4 regions of the Sphingomonas sp. PEI4 genome follow, and region 3 is predicted to be linked to each of the others. Evidence: predicted binding sites of a transcription regulator. Region 3 holds the regulator's gene; each other region holds the start of a gene.

Region 1 (5,409 bases), 340 kb from region 3:
GCGCCGTGCCCGACGCGCTGTGGCTGGTGCTCGGACCCGTCCACCGCGAGGGTCACGAGACCGATTTCGGCAACCTCGTCGAACTCGGCTGGGTGCCGGGCGTGACCGATCACATCGCCGCCGCCGACGTCGTCATCGCGTCCGCCGGCGACAATACCGTGCACGAGATCGCCCGCGTCGGCCGGCCTTATGTGTGCGCGCCCGAGTGGCGCTATTTCAGCGAGCAGACCCGCAAGGCCGAGCGGCTGGCCGAACTGGGCGCGGCAGTGGCGCTCCCCGCATGGCCGGGCGCACTGACGCCGTGGCGCGGCATCCTCGACGCCGCCAAGGCACTGGACCCAGCGGCACTCGCCGACCTGTACGATGCCGACGCGGCAAAGGTGGCCGCAGACTATTTGGAAGACCTGGCCGTCTCACTCTGGGCGCCAGCCACAGCCGACTAAAATTGCAATCCTCCCCCGCCAGGGGGGGGGGTGGCTGGCACTCGCCAGACGGAGGGGGAGGTACGCGATGACCGCTGTTCGTTTGGCTCCGGCATCCGTGAACGCCGCGCTCAAGGCGTCAGCGTCACGAACGTATCCATCACCCGTTTCCGACCCGCGCTTTCGAAGTCGATCTCCAGCTTGTTGCCCTCGATCTCGGCGATCGCGCCGTAGCCGAACTTCTGGTGAAACACGCGCATGCCGAGCGACAGGTCGTCGCGGCCCTTGTTGCCGAGGCTGACGGCACTGGCCCGACTTTCCACCACCCGCGCGGGTTTGGCGGAGAAGGTGCTGCCGGTGCCTGCCGCCCGTTGCCAGCCCGGCCCCCGACCCGTGCCCCGCGCGACGTCGGCGAACGGATCGGCGCGATCGGACCAGTTCGCTTGCCAGAGGCTCGCGCCGCCCGACATGGTGGTTTCCGTTTCGATGTGCTCGGCAGGAAGTTCGGCGACGAAGCGCGAGGGGATCGACGAGTTCCATTGGCCGTAGATGCGGCGGTTGGCGGCGTGGAGGATCACCGCCAAGCGCCGTGCGCGCGTGATCGCGACATAGGCCAGGCGGCGTTCCTCCTCGAGGCTCTTCACGCCGCCCTCGTCGAGCGAGCGCTGCGACGGGAACAGGCCTTCCTCCCAGCCGACCAGGAACACCGTGTCGTATTCGAGGCCCTTGGCGGCGTGGATGGTCATGATCGTGACCTGCGGGTCCTGCGCGCCGCCTTCGTTATCCATCACCAGCGAGACGTGTTCGAGGAACGCGCCGAGCGAGTCGTATTCCTCCATCGCGCGGACGAGTTCGCTGAGATTCTCCAGACGGCCGGTTGCTTCGACCGACTTTTCGGCCTGGTACATCGCGGTGTAGCCGCTCTCGTCGAGCAATTGGCGGGCGAGTTCGGCGTGCGGCAGGCTGGTCGCCATGTCGCGCCAGCGGGCGATGTCCCCGACCAGCCGCCCAAGCGACTTCTTCGCCGCGCCGGTCAGTTCGTCGGTGTCGAGGATGCGCGCGGCGGCGGTCGTCAGCGGCGTACCGGTGGCGCGCGCGAGCTGGTGGATGCGCGCGACCGCCTTGTCGCCGAGGCCGCGCTTGGGGACGTTGACGATGCGTTCGAAGGCGAGGTCGTCCGCGGGCTGGTTGACGACACGGAGGTACGCCAGCGCGTCGCGGATCTCGGCGCGTTCGTAGAAGCGGAAGCCGCCGACGATCTTGTACGGCATGCCGATCGCGATGAAGCGGTCCTCGAACTCGCGCGTCTGGTGCTGCGCGCGCACCAGGATCGCGACGTCGTCGAGGCTCTTGCCGGAGCGGCGGACGATGTCGATCTCCTCGCCGACCCGCCGCGCTTCCTCGGGGCCGTCCCAGACGCCGATGACCTTCACCTTCTCGCCAACGTCGAGTTCGGTCCAGAGTTGCTTCCCCAGCCGCCCGCCATTGTTGGCGATTACGCCCGACGCCGCGCCCAGAATATGCGGCGTACTGCGATAGTTCTGCTCCAGCCGGATGACCTTCGCCCCCGGAAAATCCCGCTCGAACTTCAGGATGTTCTCAACCTGCGCACCGCGCCACGAATAGATCGACTGATCGTCGTCACCGACGCAGGCGATGTTCTTGCGCTCCTGCGCGAGCAGCCGCAGCCAGAGATATTGCGACGAATTGGTGTCCTGATACTCGTCGACCATGATGTATTTGAAGCGCTGTTGGTACAGGCTCAACACGTCGCGGTGCGTCTTCAGGATGACGAGCATGTGGAGCAGCAGGTCGCCGAAGTCGCAGGCGTTCAGCGCGATCAGGCGGGTCTGGTATTGCTGGTACAGCTCGCCGCCGCGACCGTTGGCATAGCGTTCGCTCTCGCCCGCATCGATGTCGGCGGGGACGAGACCCTTGTTCTTCCACTGGTCGATCAGCCCGGCGAGGCTGCGCGTCGGGAAGCGCTTCTCGTCGATGTCGGCAGCGAGGATCAGCTGTTTCAGCAACCGCAACTGGTCGTCGGTATCGAGGATCGTGAAGTTCGATTGCAACCCGACCAGCTCGGCGTGGCGGCGCAGCATCTTGGCAGCGATCGCGTGGAAGGTGCCGAGCCACGGCATGCCCTCGACCGCGTCACCGACCAGCCGCCCGACGCGCTCGCGCATCTCGCGCGCGGCCTTGTTGGTGAAGGTGACGCTGAGGATCTCCGACGGCCACGCCTTTTTGGTGAAGATCAGGTGCGCCAGACGCGCGGTCAGCGCCGCGGTCTTGCCGGTGCCGGCGCCGGCGATGATCAGCACGGGGCCGTCGGTGGTCAACACTGCCTCACGCTGCGGCGGATTGAGACCGCGGAGATAGGGAGGCTCTGCTTGCGGCGCGGACGTAGGGGCGATGTGGTTCACCGGTGAACAGGTAGGGAACGGCGGCCGATCGGGCAAGCGGGTATGGCTTGCACAGGTCGACGATACGTGGAACAAGTCAGGAACATCATAAGGAGGCGAGCATGCTGGCGGGACGATGTCATTGCGGGGCGATCAGCTATGTCGCGGCGGGCGAGCCCGAGCATCATGCGCTGTGCCATTGTGGCGATTGCCGTCGCAGCGCAGGCGCGCCGATGGTCGGCTGGATCGCGTTCAAGACCGAGCAGGTGACCGTTTCGGGTGATCCGGTGACCTACGAATCGTCGGCGAGCGGACGAAGGCAGTTCTGTGGACAATGCGGAACGGGGCTGTTCTACGCCAACGCCGCCTATCTGCCGGGAATCATCGATATCCAGTCGTGCACGCTGGACGACCCCGAAGCCGCGGCGCCGGGCGCGCATATCCAGGTCGCGGAACGGTTGGCGTGGATGACCGACGTAGCCGCATTGCCAGCGTTCGATCGATATCCGGGCATGTGACCGACGCGGTCTGGATGGCGGCGTGTAGCGGGCGAGAGGCCAGACCGTGCTATTTTATATGGCTGACCGTGCGATTTGCTCGGTCCCGCAGCGCGTTTGGGTCGGCGTTCGAGGAAACGGGGGTCGTGGCCGGTCTCCTTGTCCGTTTGACGACGCCGCCGGTCGAATTGATCCTGAAACGCACACTGCCCTCGAATCGTCTCGGAAGCGACGCGCAAGCGTAACGATCGCGGCGTAGGCGTCGCGCCAGCAACGTGGTTCGTGATCGCAGAGGCCGCATTCAGAAAGGTCTTACGAGACGCAAGCCGTTGCCCGCGCGCTATCGAGCGTGCGGACCGCAGGACCATTTGAGGACATCATCATGAAGATCTCGATCAGCGTCGCTTGCGCGGCGATCGTCGGCGCTTGCCTTTTTTCCACCAGCGTTGCGGCAGACCCGTTGCGCGATCCGGTTTCCGTACGCGTCAGCCATGCCGGCCTGGACCTGACCAAGGACGCCGGGCGGACGGCATTCCGGCGCCGCGTGCAATCCGCGATCAACGCCGCATGCGCACCCCGTACCGCCGGCCTCCACGCCCTTGGCGACTCGCAGCAATGCCGACGGGAGATGACCAAGGACGCCGGCCTCCAGGTCGCGGCCTTGCTCGGACGCAACGGCGTGCAGCTGGCGAGCATCGTCGCAGCGCGATGACCCGCGAACGGGGCGGCACGGCTGCCGCCCCGTCTTCGGGCCAGCCCCCCGCGACGTCTTGACCGGGCCTGTCATAAAGTTGTCACCGTTAGGGCCGACTGCACGCGATATGGCTACCACCACACTCACCGCGGATGCGATCGCTTCGGCGCCCCGTAGCGGCCCGAAGCTCGATCATTCGCTGCATCCGTCGGGGCGATGGATATTCTTCGCGATACTGCTCGGCGGACTGGCCTATGCGGGGATCAGCATCGCCACCGATACCGCGCAGGTCGGCGAGACGTTGGCGGGCGGTGCGTTCGCATTTCTCGCGCTCGCGTTGCTGATCGCACTCGGGTTCGAGTTCGTGAACGGCTTTCACGACACCGCCAATGCAGTCGCCACCGTCATCTACACGCATTCGATGCCGGCACCGTTCGCGGTCGTGTGGTCGGGCTTCTTCAACTTTCTCGGGGTGATGCTGTCGTCGGGGGCGGTCGCCTATTCGATCGTCACGCTGTTGCCGGTCGACCTGATCCTCAACGTCGGCAGCGCGGGCGGGTTCGCGATGATCTTCGCGCTGCTGCTTGCGGCGATCCTCTGGAACCTCGCGACCTGGGCGGTCGGACTGCCCAATTCGTCGAGCCACGCATTGATCGGGTCGATCCTCGGCGTCGGGCTCGCCAACCAGTTGATCAGCGGCGGTTCGGACGGAACGTCGGGCGTCGACATGACGCAGGTGTGGAAAGTGCTCTCCGCGCTCGCGTTCAGCCCGGTGATCGGCTTCGTCGGCGCGCTGTTGCTGCTGCTCGTGATGAAGCGGTTCCTGCGCGACAAGACGCTGTACGAGGCACCCAAGGGCCAGACGCCACCGCCGCGCGGCATCCGTGCGCTGCTGATCGGCACCTGCACCGCGGTCAGCTTCGCGCACGGCAGCAATGACGGGCAGAAGGGCATGGGCCTCATCATGCTCATCCTGATCGGCTGCGCGCCGACCGCCTATGCGCTCAACCGGACCATGCCGGAAAGCGCGACCCCGGCGTTCGTCCAGGCAGCGCAGGCGGCATCGGCGGCGTATGTCGCGCATGCCGACGGCACGCCGGCGAACGTGGGTGCGGCCCGCACCGCCGTCACGCAGGCGCTGAAATCGAAGCGGGTTGCCGATCCGGTCGTCTATGGTGCGCTGGCGACGTTGTCGGACGACGTATCGAGCCGGATCGCGGGCTATGGTTCGCTCGGCAAGGTGCCGGCCGCGGCGACGCCCAACCTGCGCAACGACATGTATCTGGTGCTCGACACGACCAAGCTGATCGCCGCCGACAAGGCCGCGCAGAGCCGCTTCACCGCGCAGGAGATCACGACGCTGAATAGCTACAGCGGCAAGCTGGAACAGGGCA
Region 2 (5,409 bases), 1.3 Mb from region 3:
CGAGAACCAGTTTCAGCAGCAGCGGCGGCATCATCGAGCCTTCCGCGTAATGGAGCCAGAACCGGTAGCGGAGTGCGTCGGCGCGTTTGGCGGGCGCGCCCAGTTTGCCGTCGGCCTTGTCGACGAGATATTCGACGATCGCGCCGGTTTCGGCGACGACCTGGCCATCTTGGACGTCGGCATCCTCGATAACCGGCGACTTGCCTAACGGATGGACTTTCTTGAGTTCGGGCGGGGCGAGCATGGTCTGCCTGTTCCGCTCGTAGCGCTTGATCTCGTAGGGGAGGCCGAGTTCCTCGAGCATCCACAGGATACGCTGTGATCGCGAGTTTTCGAGGTGGTGGACTATGATCATGCTGGCTCCCCTGTCGTTTATCCGGCCGATTTGCTCGCCGTCCAGATCCAGGCGACGGCGGGGAATTCCACCGTGGCGCCGTTGCCGTGACGTTCACAGACCTGGGTGAGACGCGCGATGTGGCGCTCGCGTTCCTCCGGGGCGGCGTCGCGAATGGCGGAGGCGGCGGGGCCGATGCGGCGGAAATAGTCGACGGCGTCGGCTACGGGGTCGACGCCCTCGCCTGCCCGGTAGGCGAAGTCGATGCGCTCAGGTCGGGCGGCGTGCCAGCCGGCGTTTTCAAGTATCGTCGCGACATAGGTTGGATCGGCGAATGCGAAGGGCCCGGGTGCGGTGCTTGCCGGGGCGTCTGCGTCGCCGCCGGTTGCAGTGATGGTTTCGGTCGCCCAGCAGTTGGCGGCGCGTTCGGCGAAACAGGAAAAAACGAGCGTCGCGCCGGGGGCAGCGGCTTTGGCCAAGGTAGCGAAGGCCGTGATGGGGTCTGCGAAGAACATCACGCCGTGGCGCGAGACGTAGAGGTCTGTCGGGGCATGGTTCGGGGCGGCGACGGTGATGTCGGCGCATTCGAAGCTGGCATTGGCTTGGGTTGCGGCGCGGTGTCTGGCGATCTCGATCAGGGCTGGCGAGAGATCTATGCCGGTTACAACCGCGTTCGGGAGGGCTTGCGCGGCGGCTAAAGTGGTTGCGCCGGCGCCGCAGCCTATGTCGATGATCTTGTGGGTTCGGGGGGGCGCGGCGGCTAGGATCGCTGCGTTCAAATGTGGGGTCAGGTTGGTGAAGCTGCGGTCGGTTCGGCGCCATTCTTCAGCCCAGACGTCGCCTATTCTGCCGGTCCAGTCATAGGCGGTGGTCATGGGTTGGGGTACTTTATGGTTGCGGTCTGGGGCTGCGGTTTGGAGTGAAGTATAGGAAGTATAGTCGCTGGCGTGGGTTTGGCGTTGGGTATTTGGAGGTTTCGCGGAGCCCGTTGCGTTACTTTGCTCGGCAGTCTGCGCTTCGTTGTTTCCCCGCGAAGGCGGGGATCCAGGCTGGGCTCCCGCCTTCGCGGGAGAACAAGGGGGGGACGGTGTTCACGCGCCAGTACGGTGCTTTTTGCCGCGAGGGAGCTTGGCCTGGTGCGGGACTTCTTTGAGCCGCCTTGCCAATTGGACCCCGGCCTTCGCCGGGGTGGTGCTGGGGATGGCTGGCGCGGTGTTAGTTCACTACGTCTTTGCATCATCGGTTTTGCATCATCGGTCGTACACGTGCTCGGCTATCATGCGCGTGCACCATTCACCGCGTGCCCTCACCCTCCCATTGCGAGGGCAATGGGCCCCTCCCTCTTCTCCCCTTAGGGAGAGGGGTTTAGGGGGTTAGGCGTCGTCTTCGACGTCGGGGCCGGCCATCATTTCCTCGGCGACCTTCTCGGTGCGGGCGCGGATCTGCTTTTCGAGGCGGTCGGCGGTTTCGGGGTTGTCCTTGAGGAAGGTCTTCGAGTTCTCGCGGCCTTGGCCCAAGCGGACGCTGTCATAGCTGAACCACGCGCCCGATTTCTCGACGAGCCCGGCCTTTACGCCGAGATCGAGGATTTCGCCGAGCTTCGAGACGCCCTGCCCGTACATGATGTCGAACTCGACCTGCTTGAACGGCGGGGCGACCTTGTTCTTGACGACCTTCACGCGGGTCTGGTTGCCCGTCACTTCTTCGCCGGCCTTGATCGCGCCGATGCGGCGGATGTCGAGGCGGACCGAGGCGTAGAACTTCAGTGCGTTGCCGCCGGTCGTCGTCTCCGGGTTGCCGTACATGACGCCGATCTTCATGCGGAGCTGGTTGATGAAGATCACCATGCAGCGCGAGCGGCTGATCGAGCCGGTGAGCTTGCGCAAGCTCTGCGACATCAGGCGGGCCTGGAGGCCGACATGGCTGTCGCCCATCTCGCCTTCGATTTCGGCACGCGGCACGAGCGCTGCGACCGAGTCGACCACGAGCACGTCGATCGCGTTCGAACGGACCAACGTGTCGACGATCTCGAGCGCCTGCTCGCCGGTGTCGGGCTGCGAGACGATCAGTTCGTCGATGTTGACGCCGAGCTTCTTGGCGTAGACCGGGTCGAGCGCGTGCTCGGCATCGACGAACGCCGCGGTGCCGCCACCCTTCTGCGCTTCGGCGATCACGTGGAGCGCGAGCGTGGTCTTGCCCGACGATTCCGGACCGTAGATCTCGATCACGCGGCCGCGCGGCAGGCCGCCGACGCCGAGTGCGATGTCGAGCCCGAGCGAGCCGGTCGAGATGACCTCGACCTGCATGGTTTCCTTCGAGCCCAGGCGCATTGCCGAGCCCTTGCCGAAGGCGCGGTCGATCTGCGCGAGCGCGGCGTCGAGCGCCTTCTGGCGGTCGTTGGTTGCGGTTGCCATGCCGGTGTCGATCACTTTCAGATTAGCGGTCATTGATAAGCTCCCATCGCTAAAGCAAGCGCGCGTGCCATTCAACGCGTCAAACGCCATGTATTCTCTTTGTTCTTATGGAACAAGTAGGGAACGTTGGGTTTTTGCGGGAATTTTGCGGTGGCTGGGTCTGGGGAGGGTCGCGGAGCAACAGCCCGAGACGAGCTGGTGCCTGCCTGAATTGGATAGCTGCCCCGTCGGCGGAGGCTGGGTGAAGAAGTTGGAGTAACGAAGTGCGGCTGTCCGTCAGCGACGTTTCCCAATTGGGCCCCGGCCTCCGCCGGGTGGGTGCCTGTGGGTGGGTCACCTGCCGAAAAAATGTGCGGGTTACGGGCCAACGGGCTGGGTGATTAGGTCGAGATCGGTTCGGATTGTTCGGCATAGGCTCTGGCACTGGCCGACTCGTGGGCGGGTTCGATACGAGTCCGTGGCGGGCGGTTTGATTTGCGGCTCTGGATCCTGACTTTCGTCAGGATGACGGAGGTGGGGTGATCGCGCCATCGCGTAGCCGCACCATCGCGGGGGCTGATCGTTTGGTGTCGTTTCGTTCAGGCCAAAGTCGTTGCGAGTGTCCACCAGCCGTTGGCTTGGGCAGTTGTTGTGGCGGTGTCTCTGGCTTCGGGGGTTTCGAACAGGGCGAAGCAGGTGGCGCCGGAGCCGGACATCCTGGACAGGAGGACGCCTTGTGCTGCGTCCAGGAGGGCTCGGACCTGGGCGATTTCGGGGGCTAGCGCCAGCGCGGGGGGCTCGAGGTCGTTGCGGCCGGCTTTTGCGCGGTCGAGGAGGGTGCCGTCGGGGATCGGGCCTCGGTCCTGGCCGTCCCAGGTCTTGAAGACTGCCGCGGTCGAGACGGCGACGCCGGGGTTTACGAGCAGGAGGGGGGTGCCGGACAGGCCTTCGAGGTTCGTGAGAGTGTCGCCTTTGCCGGTGCCGAGCGTGGTGCGGTTGGCGAGGCAGGCGGGGACGTCTGCGCCGAGCTTTGCGGCAATTTCGTGGAGACGGGGGTGGGTTGTCGAGATCCCGTGGAGGCGGGCCAGCGCTCGGAGAGTGGCGGCGGCGTCGGCTGAGCCTCCGCCTATGCCCGAGGCGATGGGGAGGTGCTTTTCGAGAATTATCGCGTGGTGGGTGTTTGGGGCAAAGGCGGTGGTGAAGGCGTCGGCTGCGGCGGTTACGAGGTTGCCTTGCCAGGGGGCGTGGCTTGGGATGGCGTTGGGCGCGCGGGGTGCTTCGTCATTTGCCGTTCCCAATTGGGCCCCGACCTTCGCCGGGGGGGTGTTTGGGAGGAGTGCTGCGGCGAAGGGGCCGGTTATGGTGAAGGTGTTGGCCTCGGCGGGTACCACCGTGATGATGTCGCCGTCGGTGGCGAACGCGAAGAGGGTTTCGAGGTCGTGATAGCCGTCGGGGCGGCGACGGCGGACGTGGAGGGCCAGGTTGATCTTGGCGGGGGCGGGTTCGGTGATGGCGGGCATTTTGGGTCTCGAGGTTCAGCGGATTTGGACTTGGCTTAGCTGACCGCGGGGCGCTGGCAACTGGAGGTGCACTCTCCAGCGTCCGTCATCCTGACGACAGTGCTGCGGGCGGGTTTAGCCAACAAACACCCGTCATCCCAGCGGACGCTGGGATCTCGTGTGGGGCGGGTGGTGCGTGCCTCGTGGGATACCCCAGCTTTCGCTGGGGTGACGGGCTTTGGAAGGTGTCGGCCCTTCCCTCTTCCGGTGGGAGAAGGATTTCAGCGGTGAGCTTTTGGCGGAAGGCCGTTGGCGATCTTGGCGGTTATGCGGGCGGTTTCGGTTGGTTCGGCGGTCAGGAGCGCGGCGCGCCAAGCATACCGCGCTTCGTATTGGCGGCCGACCGTCCAATAGGCGTCGCCGAGATGATCGCCGATCTCGGTGTTGGCGGGTTCGCTCCGCGCTGCGCGTTCGAGCAACGGGAGTGCGCGCGCCGTGTCGCCTGAGAGGTGGTAGGCCCAGCCTAGCGAGTCGGTGATCGAGGCGTTCGCGGGATCGAGGCGGGTGGCGCGTTCGAGGAGCCGGATCGAGGCGGGGATGTCGTCGCCGTGCTCGACTTGCGCGAAGCCGAGATAGTTGAGCGCGAGCGGTTGCGCGGGGCCGCGGGCGACGGCCTTTTCGAGCGCATCGCGCGCTTCGGGCCAGCGACCGGCCTGGTCGAGTGCGCCGCCATATTGCAGCCAATTGCCCCAGCTGCCGCCCTTTGCACCGTCCGCGGCGATGATGCGCTGGTACCAGGTCGCGGCGTCGGCGGGGTTGCCGGTGGTCAGCAACAGGTCGGCATAGCGTTGCCAGTCGGCGGGGCCGGCGTCCTTCTGGTCGACGCGGTTCTTGGCGGCGGCGAGCGCTTCACCGTTGCGGTCGGCGGTGGCGAGGATGTCGATGCGCTCGGCGGCGGCAGCCGAGGCGGAGGGGCTTTTCGCGTCGATACCGTCGAGCACGACGAGCGCGCGGTCGACCAGCGTGTTGCGGGCGAGCGCGTCGGCGAGGAGGACACGGGCCGCGTCGAAACTGGGGTCGGCGCGCAGGGCGGCCTGGGTCAGTGCGATCGAAAGCGGCGAGGGTTCGCCCGCGCTGAGATCGCTGGCGAGGCGGGCAAGCAGGCGCGACACGCCGACCGCGA
Region 3 (5,409 bases):
AATTGCACCGGGTCCAGGGCGAATGCTCGGCTTGATACCGAGTAGCATATCGCAGCGCAACCTGTTGCCCGTTACCCCAGCCCGGCATCCTCGCGAAAGTCAGGATGAAGAGGTTGCGTCTGCGGGGCCAACAACATTTGTCCTACACCCCCAGCCCATGGCAAAGCGCCAGGCATGCCCCAAACTAACGCGCTCCTGCCGGACCTTCTGCCGGACGAGACCGTTCCAAACCTCGATCGCCAGAACCGCCCCCACCGAAATGTCTCCCAGCGTGTGAACTTCCTGCACTTCCGGCAGGAACATCGCGCAATATCAGAGCTAAAAGCATGACCCTAGTCCCCGTCGCCGAAGCCCAGACCCGCCTCTTCACAATGGCCCCCCGCGTCGGTAGCGAGACCGTCGGCTTGCGCGACGCCGCAGGCCGGTGGGCCGCGCAGGATATCCTCGCGCGCCGCACCCAACCCGCCGCCGACCTCTCGGCAATGGACGGCTACGCGATCCGTTACGCCGACCTCCCCGGCCCTTGGAAAGTCATCGGCGAAAGCGCCGCCGGTCGCCCCTTCGCCGGCCAGGTCGCCGCTGGAGAAGCCACCCGCATCTTCACCGGCGCGGCGATGCCCGAAGGCTCCGACACGGTGATGGTCCAGGAAGAAGCCGAACGGGACGGCGAAGCCCTGATCCTCGCCGGCGAAGGCCCGACGACGTTCGGCCGCAACACGCGCCGCAAGGGACTCGACTTCTCCACCGGAACTCGCCTGATCGCCGCCGGCGACCGCCTCAGCCCCGCGCGCATCGCAGTCGCAGCGACCGGCGGGCACGGCAGCCTCGCCGTCAACCGCCGCGTGCGCGTTGCAGTTGCCGCGACCGGCGACGAACTCGTCCCCCCCGGCTCGATCACCGACGGCATCGCGCTCCCTGAATCGAACGGCATCATGCTCGCCGCGATGCTGGCCGACATGCCCGTCGACGTCATCGACCTCGGCATCCTCCCCGACAACCTCGACGTCCTGCGCAACGCCTTCGCCAGCGTCCAGGCCGACCTGCTCGTCACCACCGGCGGTGCATCGGTCGGCGATCACGACCTCGTCCGCCCGGCGATCGAAGCGGCCGGCGGTACCATCGATTTCTGGCGCATCGCGCTTCGCCCCGGCAAGCCGATGATGGCCGGCCGGATCGGCGGAATGATGGTGCTAGGCCTGCCCGGCAACCCGGTCTCGGCGTTCGTCACCGCTATCTTGTTCGTCAAGCCCGTCGTCGCGCACATGGCCGGCGCACGCGATCCGCTACCGCAGACGACGCACGCGCTGCTCGGCGAAGACCTGCCTGCGAACAACGCCCGCACCGATTATCTCCGCGCCGAACTCAAAGACGGCAAGGCCTATGCGTCCACGATACAGGACAGCTCGATGCTGCTGACCTTGGCCCGGTCGACCTGTCTGATCGTTCGCCCCGGCAGCGCTCCGATCGCATTGGCCGGCGAATCGGCGGAAATCCTCGTTATCGCGTGATACGGACGCTTGACGGCGTTAATTATGTTCCATAGAAGTTCCTCGTCTGTTCCGGACGGAGAACCGCCATGCTCACGCGCAAGCAGCACGAACTCGTCTGCTTCATCAACGATCGCCTCAACGAAACCGGCGTCTCGCCGTCGTTCGAGGAGATGAAGGACGCGCTCGACCTCAAATCGAAGTCGGGCGTCCATCGCCTGATCAGCGCGCTTGAGGAGCGCAACTTCATCCGCCGCTTGCCGAACCGCGCCCGCGCGCTCGAAGTGTTGCGGATGCCTGAGCGTGCGGAAAAGAAGGCGCAGGCGAAGGCATCGAATGTAAAACCCGCGTCCGCCGCCGTACCGCACCCGGCGAACGACGTCGTGGAGATACCTCTCCACGGCCGCATCGCTGCCGGCGTCCCGATCGAGGCCTTCGAAGGCAGCACGATGCTCGCCGTCCCCGCCGCGCTCCTCGGCACGGGCGAGCATTACGCGCTCGAAGTCTCCGGTGACTCGATGGTCGAGGCCGGCATCCTCGACGGCGACTACGCCCTGATCCGCCGTACCGAGACCGCTCGTGATGGCGAGATCGTCGTCGCTTTGATCGAGGACAGCGAAGCCACGCTCAAATACTTCCGCCGCGAAGGCGCCATGGTACGCCTCGACCCTGCCAATCGCGCCTATGACCCCCAACGCTATGCCCCCGCCCAAGTCCGCGTGCAGGGCAAGCTCTCCGGCATTCTCCGCCGCTACGACTGAGTAGCGGGTATCGAGACGCGTTTGACATCAAGGCGGTGCGGCGGATGAAAAGCCGATGTGGATGCCAAAGCGACCGGTAGTGACGGCCGTTCGCGTAGGCCCCGACAAAGGCCGGAGCGTTGCTCCAGTCGTCATAACCGGTAGTGCGGGATGTTATCAGTGCGTAGCATCGACACTCGACTAAGATGCTCGTCCTCTGGATCGGAGCAACGCCGTCTAACGATCGGTTTGCAGTCGCGCTCATTCCGTAACGAACCTCGGCGATTTTGCGTCTGCAAAAGCGGGTTGTACAAGGTGGCGCGCCTAAAGCAGACAATTCGCCGGTTGATGGAGCTACGCGTTTCCCGGTTGTCGCCCATGCCGAGGATTGTGTTGACGATGGCGCTGTCAGAGTCACGGACGGCAAGTCTAGCGAACAGCACCAAGGCCGCCGCTTAAGGCGGGTGATACCTTGTGCTTGAAGAAGCATGCAGAGCGGTTCGCCAATGGCGTTGGCAAAAGAAGGGATGTGCGATTGATGCCTCACCGTGCCGAGGCATCCTTCAATCCAGTTTCATCACCCGGTTCGCCAGACACAGGCTCGACAAGTTCGCCTGCTCGGGGCCTGTCGGTCATGCCCACGCGAGAGCGAACCAAAGGGGGGCTTTGGGTACGCCAGGAAAAATAGCATCGAACCTTTCATCGCGATCGGAGCATCGCGATGCGCACCACGCGCCTGCCCGAGCAATCATCAACCTATGGCATGAATGTACCGCTTCACACACTGCATGTTGCGCTTTCCGGATTTCAAACCCATAGATTGGAAGAGGCCATTTCCGTCCCGAGATTGGGTATGTCGAACGCTGGCCCGTACAATGACTTAAGGTTCGCCCGATGACTTCCGATACCGCAATGGGCCCGCTCGACCAGCCCGTCACCGTCCATATCTGGCGCGAGAAATACCGCCACGGTAGCGAGGCAACGCCGTCCGATACGTTCGCGCGAGTCGTCGGCGGCGTCTATGCGAACGACGATGCGGCGCAGGCCGCCAAGGCGCTTGGCGCGCTCGAAGCCCGCGACTGGGTACCGGGCGGACGCATCTTCGCAGGCGCAGGCACGACCAAACGCGTGACATGGATCAACTGCTTCGTCTCGCCGACGATCCAGGATTCGATGGACAGCGAACCCGGCCTACCCGGTGTCGGGATCATGCCGGCACTGAACGTCGCAGCGTTCACGCAGCAGCAGGGCGGCGGCATCGGCATGGATTTCGGTACGTTGCGCCCGGACGGCGCGGTCGTCGGCCGGACCGGATCGATCTCGTCGGGCGTGATCCCGTTCATGGCGATGTGGGACGGGATGTGCGTCACGATCCGGTCGAGCGGCTCTCGGCGCGGCGCGATGATGGGCGTGCTGCCGGTCTGGCACCCCGACGTGTTGGCGTTTATCTCCGCCAAGACGCGCAAGGATTTCTTGAAGAACTTCAACGTGTCGGTAACCGTGACGGACGACTTCATGGCGGCACTGGAGGCCGGCGCGGACTGGGACCTGGGCTTCCACGTGCCGCGCGCGGACGGCGAGCATGTCGCGGTCGGCGAGAAGGACGGGCGGCCGTGGTACGTCTATCGCCGGCTGCCCGCCGCCGAGCTGTTCGACCTGATCACGCGCACGACCTATGACTATGCCGAGCCCGGCGTGATCTTCATCGACCGCGTCAACCGGCTGAACAACCTCAACTATTGCGAGACGATCGCCGCGACCAATCCCTGCGGCGAGCAGCCCCTGCCGCCCAATGGCGACTGCGATCTCGGCCATGTGAACCTTGCCAACATGGTACTGCACCCGTTCACGCCCGAAGCGGCGGTTGACTGGGACCGGCTGCGTAGCGCAGTGCAGGTCGGCGTGCGGTTCCTGGACAATGTCCTCGACACCTCGCCCTTCCCGACGCCGGAACAGCGCGCCGAAGCGCTCGCCAAGCGTCGCATCGGTCTCGGCTATACCGGCCTCGGCAATCTGCTGCAGCAGATGCGGGTGCGCTATGGCCGCGCGGCGACAACGCTGGTCGAGGAGATCGGCAAGGCGATCGCGATCGAGGCCTATCGGACGTCGGTGGCGCTGGCACGGGAGCGTGGCACCTTCCCTGCCTACGACACCGAAGCATTCGCGCGCGCACCGTTCCTGACCAAGCTGCCGGTCGACCTCGTCGCGGACATCCGCACTTACGGTATCCGCAACGGCGTGCTGCTAACGCTCGCGCCGACCGGGACGACATCGATCTTCTACGGTAACGTCAGCTCGGGCGTCGAGCCGACCTTCAGCTGGCATTACGATCGCGCCGTCGTGATCGAACAGACCGCGACCGACCAGACGCTCGAGCGCTTCGAGGTGCAGGATTACGGCTGGTATTTGTATAGCCGGATGCCGGGCTTCGATCCTGCCGCAGCCCTGCCCGACTATATGGTCACCGCGCTCGAACTGTCGGTGGACGATCACATCGCCGTCGCCGCCGCCGCGCAGGCATGGGTCGACGCGGCGATTTCGAAGACCATCAACTGCCCTGCCGACATGCCGTACGAAGCGTTCCGCGAGGTCTATCTGACCGCGTACCGCGAGGGCATGAAGGGCTGCACGACCTATCGCCCGAGCGGCATTCGCGGCTCCGTGCTGTCGGTGAAGAGCGACACTGCCGAGCCTGAGCCGGTCGTCGCGCCGCCCTCTGTCACCGCATCCGACGTGCTGACCCGCCCGCAGGTGCTGAGCGGCAAGACGGTGAAGATCAAGTGGCCGATCGACGGCGAGAATTACTACCTCACGATCAACGATTATGTGCATCCCGATGGCCGCCGCGTGCCGTTCGAGATCTTCATCTCGACCAGCTCGGTTGAGAATTTCGAGACGATGGCGGCGCTCACCCGGACGCTGTCGGCAGCGTGCCGCCGCGGCGATGCCACTTTCCTGTTCGAGGAGCTGGAACGCGTCCATTCGCCCAAGGGCGGCGCGCTCGTTCGCCTGGATCACGAAACCAAGGGTAGCTACGCACCCAGCCTGATCGCCCTGATCGGCCGCATCCTGCGCCAGCATTCGGAGCCCGAGCCCGCACTCGCGCTGGACGCAACCGGCGAACAATGCCCGAGCTGCAAGCGCCATACCGCGCATATGCTGGAGGGATGCCTGACCTGCTA
Region 4 (5,409 bases), on a different replicon from region 3:
GCGGCAAGGTTCTCTTCGTCCGCCTCGCGCGGCAGCAGAATCGCAACAACGCCGTCCGACCATGGCTCCAGATCATGCCAGTGCAGTAGGCAACCGCCCTTCCCTGCCCGCTTCTTGCCTACGGTCAGCAGTCGCGTAATTCGCGACCAGGCCGAGCGATCGATTGGGTAGAGCAGCAGGCGTCGGCCGCAGGACAGATCGACGCGCGTGCCGGCGATCGAGCGGACGCCTGTCGCCTTCTGCGCTTCCCACGCACGCACGACGCCGGCCACGGTGCCGATGTCGCTGATCCCGATCGAGGGATACCCAAGCAGCGCAGCAGCCGCGAACAGCTCGTCGGGGCTGGACGCGCCGCGCAACAGCGAAAAGTGCGTCAGCACCTGAAGCTCGACATAGTGGGTCATCCAAAGACCCCGTGCATCCACCAGGACAGATCGCCCGTGTCGTCCTTGAAGCCGTCACCCCTGCGGAAGACCCAGTAACGACCTCCTGCCTCGTCCTCGACCCGGTAATAGTCGCGGACCGCCCATACCTCGGCGTCGCGCCGCCACCATTCGCCGTGGACACGCTCCGGTCCGTCGCCGGCGACGACTTTGTACGTCTTGCCCCTCCACTCGAACCGTTTCGGTGGCTGGTCGGGCATTAGCGCCATGACCCGGTGTAGTGGCTCTGGATGCGCAAAGAGACGGATCGGGCGTTGCCAACTCGGCCAGCTTCCCGGCACGAGGTTTGGATCGGAGCGGACAACGGCCCGCTCAGGGACATGGCTTTCGACGGGCGCTATGCGGAAGACGGCGTTCCCCCCGATCCGTCCGGCGATGAGGTCGACCAGCCGCGACGGATCGCGCACCAATGTCTCGCCGGCGAGGACAGCACCGAGGTCGACCGCATCGAGCGGCTCGGTGTGCGGCGCCACCAGCCAGAATTGTTCAAGCCCCATGCCTGGGTCGATGCGCTCGATGCGCAGCTTCAGCAGCCGCAGGAGATGTGAGACCTCGCGGGTCGGCCGAGATGTGCCGACCGCGACGATCTGCTCGCTGCCGTCGACGCACAGGCCAGTCAGGCGCAGCGACCTGGCACCAAGCCCCTTGGTCTGCAGCAGCTCCGCAAGGTCGCGCAGGAGGTCGCCCATGACCTGCTCGATCGCCTCGGCTGTGCTAATCGGCTCCAGTAGCCGACGCTCGACGGCTGGCACCTCCGCATCCTCGCGCGGCGTGATCGGCTCTGCCATCCCACCTAGAGCCTGATCGAGGCGAGTGATGGCGGCCAAGCCAAGCCGTCGTGCCAACGGCCCGCGCGCGACCGGCAGGAGATCCGCGATCCGCTCAAAGCCGAACTTGCGCGCCGCAGTGAGCGCCGTCGGTCCCAGGCGCAGCGCGGCGACCGGCAATGGGCTCAGCGCCTCTACCGTTCCGCGTGGTTCGACGCGGGTAAGATCGTCCTTTCCGAAGCGGGCCAGCGCGTGCGCAGCGCCTGGCGTGTCGGCTACCGCAACACGGGCTGTGAAGCCGGCGCGACGGCAGAAAGCCAGCAGGCGACCGCAGAACCGCTCTTCTCCGCCATGAAGATGATCGCAGCCGGCAAGATCGATCCAAATCCCGTCTGCCGGCGTCACTGCCGCAATCGGCGACCAGCGTCGAACAGCCAGCAGCGCAAGGCGATCGAGTAGCGCGGCGTCGGCTTCAGGATCGGCCGGACGAAAGTCGAGATCTGACACCAGCGCGCGGGCGTGCGTAGCCGCCATGCCTGCGTGAATGCCGAGAGCCTGCGCGCCTGTGCAAGCAGCAACCACCTCCTCGCGTCGCCCAACCTTTCCAACCAAGGCAAGCGGTGCAGATACGGTGATTTTAATATTAAGACGCGATGCAGAAACTATCGGCTTCGACGGGTTCGCCGATTTATAGGGATGATTGGCTGCTTCCGATCGCCGACCAAGCTCGCGCATGGGCGGCTTTGCATGGACTGGTAGCGCGGCGATCTGCGCCTCAACGTCACCACGTGATTGCGCACCCTCTCGCGCCCAACGGGCACCAGGCCGCCATCCGCCGCCCCGCGGCACCGAACAGGCACCCGGATCGTCGTCGACCGGCTGTTGCAGGGCGGGCCGCTCAGGCAGCCGCGTAGCGGGCCGTTCCAGCCGTCTCAGCCGCTCGATGGCTAAGTTCGGCAGGAACAGCGAGACGACCCGTCTCATCGCTGCCCTCCACTATCAGGGAAAAGCCCTCACCGCCGCGCTGCCGCGCCAGTTCGACCGACCATCTCGCTCTTCCTACACCCGCGACTTCCAACCGTGCCGAACGCGCGGAGCCGATCCGCCAGCGCGTCCACGCGGCGGACGGTTCGGAAAGAGGATCCTGATCACGGCCGCGGCGACGGCGAAGGAGCAGCACCGGCATGTCAGCTTCAGCCGCCACCAGCTGCAGGCGGCGGGTGGCGACCATCGACACCTTGCTTGCCTCTGCGACGATCGCCGATGGCGTCCCGTCGCGAACCGCGTCCTCGATCACGGCGAGCAACGCCGCGTCATCATATGGCTGAGCATAAATGACATCTGATGAGGACAGGCCTGCCTGCGCCAAAGCCGGCGCGTACAGGTCGGTGCGGCACGTGGCCCACAACACAGGGCCGCTGGCATTGGCAGCTTCACGCGCCGCAATGCCAGCAAGGAACAGCGTCGTTGCGGCATCATCCACGAGCGACGCGCTGCGCGCCGTCGCCTCGTGAAGTGCGCCGGCACGCAAACCCTTAGCCCCAAGCCGGCCGTCGATCGCGGCCACGCCGAACGGCAGCACGCGGTAGTCGGTCACCGGCGTGGCGATCGTCCGCAGATGAGCAATGCTGGTTGCGAGGGACTCGGAGGCGGGGGACATCATGTTCTTACACTCTACTCGTTCCCTTTATGTTCCGTTACCATCTCCAACATTGCAAGCGCTTTGATCGTCCCAATCCGGGCAAGAGGCTTGCCTTTCCCCTCGGCTCACGAAGGGAACGAAAAATATACGTAGCGGCAACAAACCACGAATTATTCGCTTCCGTTTCGATTTTGGGTGACTCATAGAATCGTCATGCCGATCCGCCCCGAGAACCGCTGGCTCTACCCGATCGACTGGCGGCAGCTGTCGCAAACGGTCCGGTTCGATCGTGCCGGCTCCCGATGCGAGGGGTGCAGCCGGCCGCATCTGCGCCGTGTGGTCCATCTCGGCGACGGACGGTGGTGGGATGCCGATATCCGGTGCTGGCGGTCGAACCGCGGCAAGCGGATCTCGATGAAGGCCGGGTTCGCGCTGGCGTCGGTCCGGGTGACCTATGTCGTCCTGGCCTGCGCGCACCTCGATCATGATCCTGGCAACAGCGCGCCTTCGAACCTCAAAGCGCTATGTCAGCGCTGCCACATGATCCACGATGCGGCCGAGCATCGCTGGCAGCGCTGGTGGAATGTCTTTCGGCTCCGAGCAATCCGCGATCTCTACGAGGATCCGCGCGTCACCCGCGAGCGCATCGCCGGCCGCTAGAGATCGATGTTGCGGGTCCGCATTGCTTCGGCTGCGAGATCGGCGATCGGCCCCTGCCCTCCAGTCGCCTCATAGACTTCGGCGACATCGTGATCCGCGAGCGTATCCAGCATGAGACGAACCGCCGCGACGCTCGCGTCGTCCAGTACGGTCTTTGTCTCGTCGTTCGCCATGGCTAAGGTCCCGCCGGTGTTTCCAACGGAGTACGAATAGCATGAGCTGAGTGAACTGGTTAAGGGCGTCGCGGAAGCGACCGGTTCGAACGATGCCGATGCAAAGAAGGCGATCACGGCCGTGTTTGACCAGATCGCGGCAGCAGCCGTGAAGGGCGAAGAAGTTTCGATTCCCGGCTTCGGCAAGTTTGCCGTGAAGGACCGCACTGAGCGCGACGGTCGTAACCCCGCCACGGGCGAGCCGATGAAGATTGCAGCATCGAAAAAGGTTTCGTTCGCTGCCGCCAAGGGCCTGAAAGACAAGCTCTGATGAACGAGGGCCGGCGATCAGTCGCCGGCGCCGATGGGAGGCGCGGATGTGCAATCGTTACAGGCTGACGGCGAAGCAGGCCGACGTGGCTGCTACATTTGGCATCCGCCCTTCCTACGAGCCGGACGAGACCTACCCGGCTGCCGACATCTTTCCCACGGGTAAAAAGACGCCGTTCTATGGCCAGGTCGTCGTTCAGGACTGCGCCGATCGAAAGATCGAGCGGATGGAATGGGGCGTGCCAACCCAGGTGCCGAGCAAGCGCGATCCGGCGGTCAAACTTACCAAGTATGTGACCAACGTACGCAATCTCAGTTCCAGCTTCTGGCGGTCAATGCTGACTACGCCCGCACGCCGCTGTCTGGTCCCGGTGACGGCATTTTCCGAGTTCGGGATCGCGCCCGGCGAGGACGGAAAAAAGCCGCTGCACTGGTTCGACGTTCCTAGTCGCCCAATCTTCGCCTTTGCCGGCATCTGGCGTCCGACGGAACGCGGCAATGCGTACGGATTCCTGACAACAGAGCCGAACGCGATCGTGGCGCCGATCCACCCCAAAGCTATGCCTGTCGTTCTTCATGATGACGACTACGATCGTTGGCTATCGGCACCGTGGGAAAACCTGAAGGATCTTGTGGCCTCCTATCCGTCACAACTGATGCGGGTCGGTCTTTAACGACTTCACTGCGTGAGGGGTGAGTCATCGGGCTCGACTGTGTCGGTGCAGTTAAGGATTACGTCCACAGAAGGAACCTAATCGAGACCGGCGCGGTCGTCGCTCCGGCGATGTTGGCGGACGCAGCGGTGATGCTGAAGGACATGAGCGCCTGACCATGGCGCCCGTTCAGCGGGTCGGACTTATCCCTGAACACAGAAGTTCGACGATGTCGTGCGCGACCTGTTGCGCCGACATCGGCCCCTCCGGGCGGAACCAGCGCGCGGGCCAATTGAGTGCGCCCGCTAGCGTGAACGCTGTCAGCCGCACGTCCTTCACCGCGGCCGATCCGTCGGCGACCGCCTCCTCGATCATGCCGCGCATCGTCCCGTCAATCTCGGTCTTCAGCGCGAGGAACTCCTTGCGCGCGCTGGACGACAGCACCTCGTCTTGCGTCCGGACGACGCACCGGCCGAAATCGTCCATCGTCACCTCGGCATAGAGCCGCAAGAACGCCTTTAGCCGGTCGAGACCGTCCCCGCCGGTCTGCTGGGACCGTTCTGCAGCGCCGCGCAACTGCTCCAGCCCGATGCGGACGCACTCGAACAGCACCTGATCCTTGTTGCCCAGATAGTGATAGATCACCGGTTTGGTCACGCCAAGGCTCGCCGCCACGTCATCGAGCGAGGTCGCGTGGAAGCCGCGCTCGTTGAACATCTTCACCGCCGCCCGCAGCAACGCATCGCGCTTCTCGATCCGCAG

What was found. The regulator LexA, encoded in region 3, represses DNA repair genes until DNA is damaged. The targets are predictions, from matches to a motif close to GTTCCNCNCTTGTTCT.
Region 1: the regulator LexA is predicted to act here: its motif matches at 2,914-2,929, upstream of AC1MLZ_RS03895 (ATP-dependent helicase).
Region 2: the regulator LexA is predicted to act here: its motif matches at 2,858-2,873, upstream of recA (recombinase RecA).
Region 4: the regulator LexA is predicted to act here: its motif matches at 2,891-2,906, upstream of AC1MLZ_RS19505 (ImuA family protein).

The regions. Positions count from the first base shown of each region.
Region 1 covers NZ_CM155258.1:908,974-914,382, forward strand. Annotated here, with positions in the region: gene AC1MLZ_RS03890 (glycosyltransferase) at 1-443, shown strand, start outside; gene AC1MLZ_RS03895 (ATP-dependent helicase) at 554-2,845, opposite strand; gene AC1MLZ_RS03900 (GFA family protein) at 2,947-3,342, shown strand; gene AC1MLZ_RS03905 (UrcA family protein) at 3,704-4,033, shown strand; gene AC1MLZ_RS03910 (inorganic phosphate transporter) at 4,143-5,409, shown strand, end outside.
Region 2 covers NZ_CM155258.1:3,413,564-3,418,972, reverse strand. Annotated here, with positions in the region: gene AC1MLZ_RS15805 (glutathione S-transferase family protein) at 1-355, opposite strand, end outside; gene AC1MLZ_RS15800 (class I SAM-dependent methyltransferase) at 373-1,209, opposite strand; gene recA (recombinase RecA) at 1,708-2,781, opposite strand; gene AC1MLZ_RS15790 (4-(cytidine 5'-diphospho)-2-C-methyl-D-erythritol kinase) at 3,327-4,247, opposite strand; gene AC1MLZ_RS15785 (tetratricopeptide repeat protein) at 4,508-5,409, opposite strand, start outside.
Region 3 covers NZ_CM155258.1:565,992-571,400, forward strand. Annotated here, with positions in the region: sul1 at 1-18, opposite strand, end outside; gene AC1MLZ_RS02460 (molybdopterin molybdotransferase MoeA) at 327-1,508, shown strand; gene lexA (transcriptional repressor LexA) at 1,577-2,248, shown strand; gene AC1MLZ_RS02470 (adenosylcobalamin-dependent ribonucleoside-diphosphate reductase) at 3,122-5,409, shown strand, end outside.
Region 4 covers NZ_JBWXPI010000002.1:81,827-87,235, forward strand. Annotated here, with positions in the region: gene AC1MLZ_RS19495 (error-prone DNA polymerase) at 1-404, opposite strand, end outside; gene AC1MLZ_RS19500 (Y-family DNA polymerase) at 401-1,945, opposite strand; gene AC1MLZ_RS19505 (ImuA family protein) at 2,109-2,870, opposite strand; gene AC1MLZ_RS19510 (hypothetical protein) at 3,066-3,512, shown strand; gene AC1MLZ_RS19515 (hypothetical protein) at 3,509-3,685, opposite strand; gene AC1MLZ_RS19520 (HU family DNA-binding protein) at 3,732-3,995, shown strand; gene AC1MLZ_RS19525 (SOS response-associated peptidase) at 4,042-4,668, shown strand; gene AC1MLZ_RS19530 (oxidoreductase C-terminal domain-containing protein) at 4,695-4,823, shown strand; gene AC1MLZ_RS19535 (TetR/AcrR family transcriptional regulator) at 4,837-5,409, opposite strand, start outside.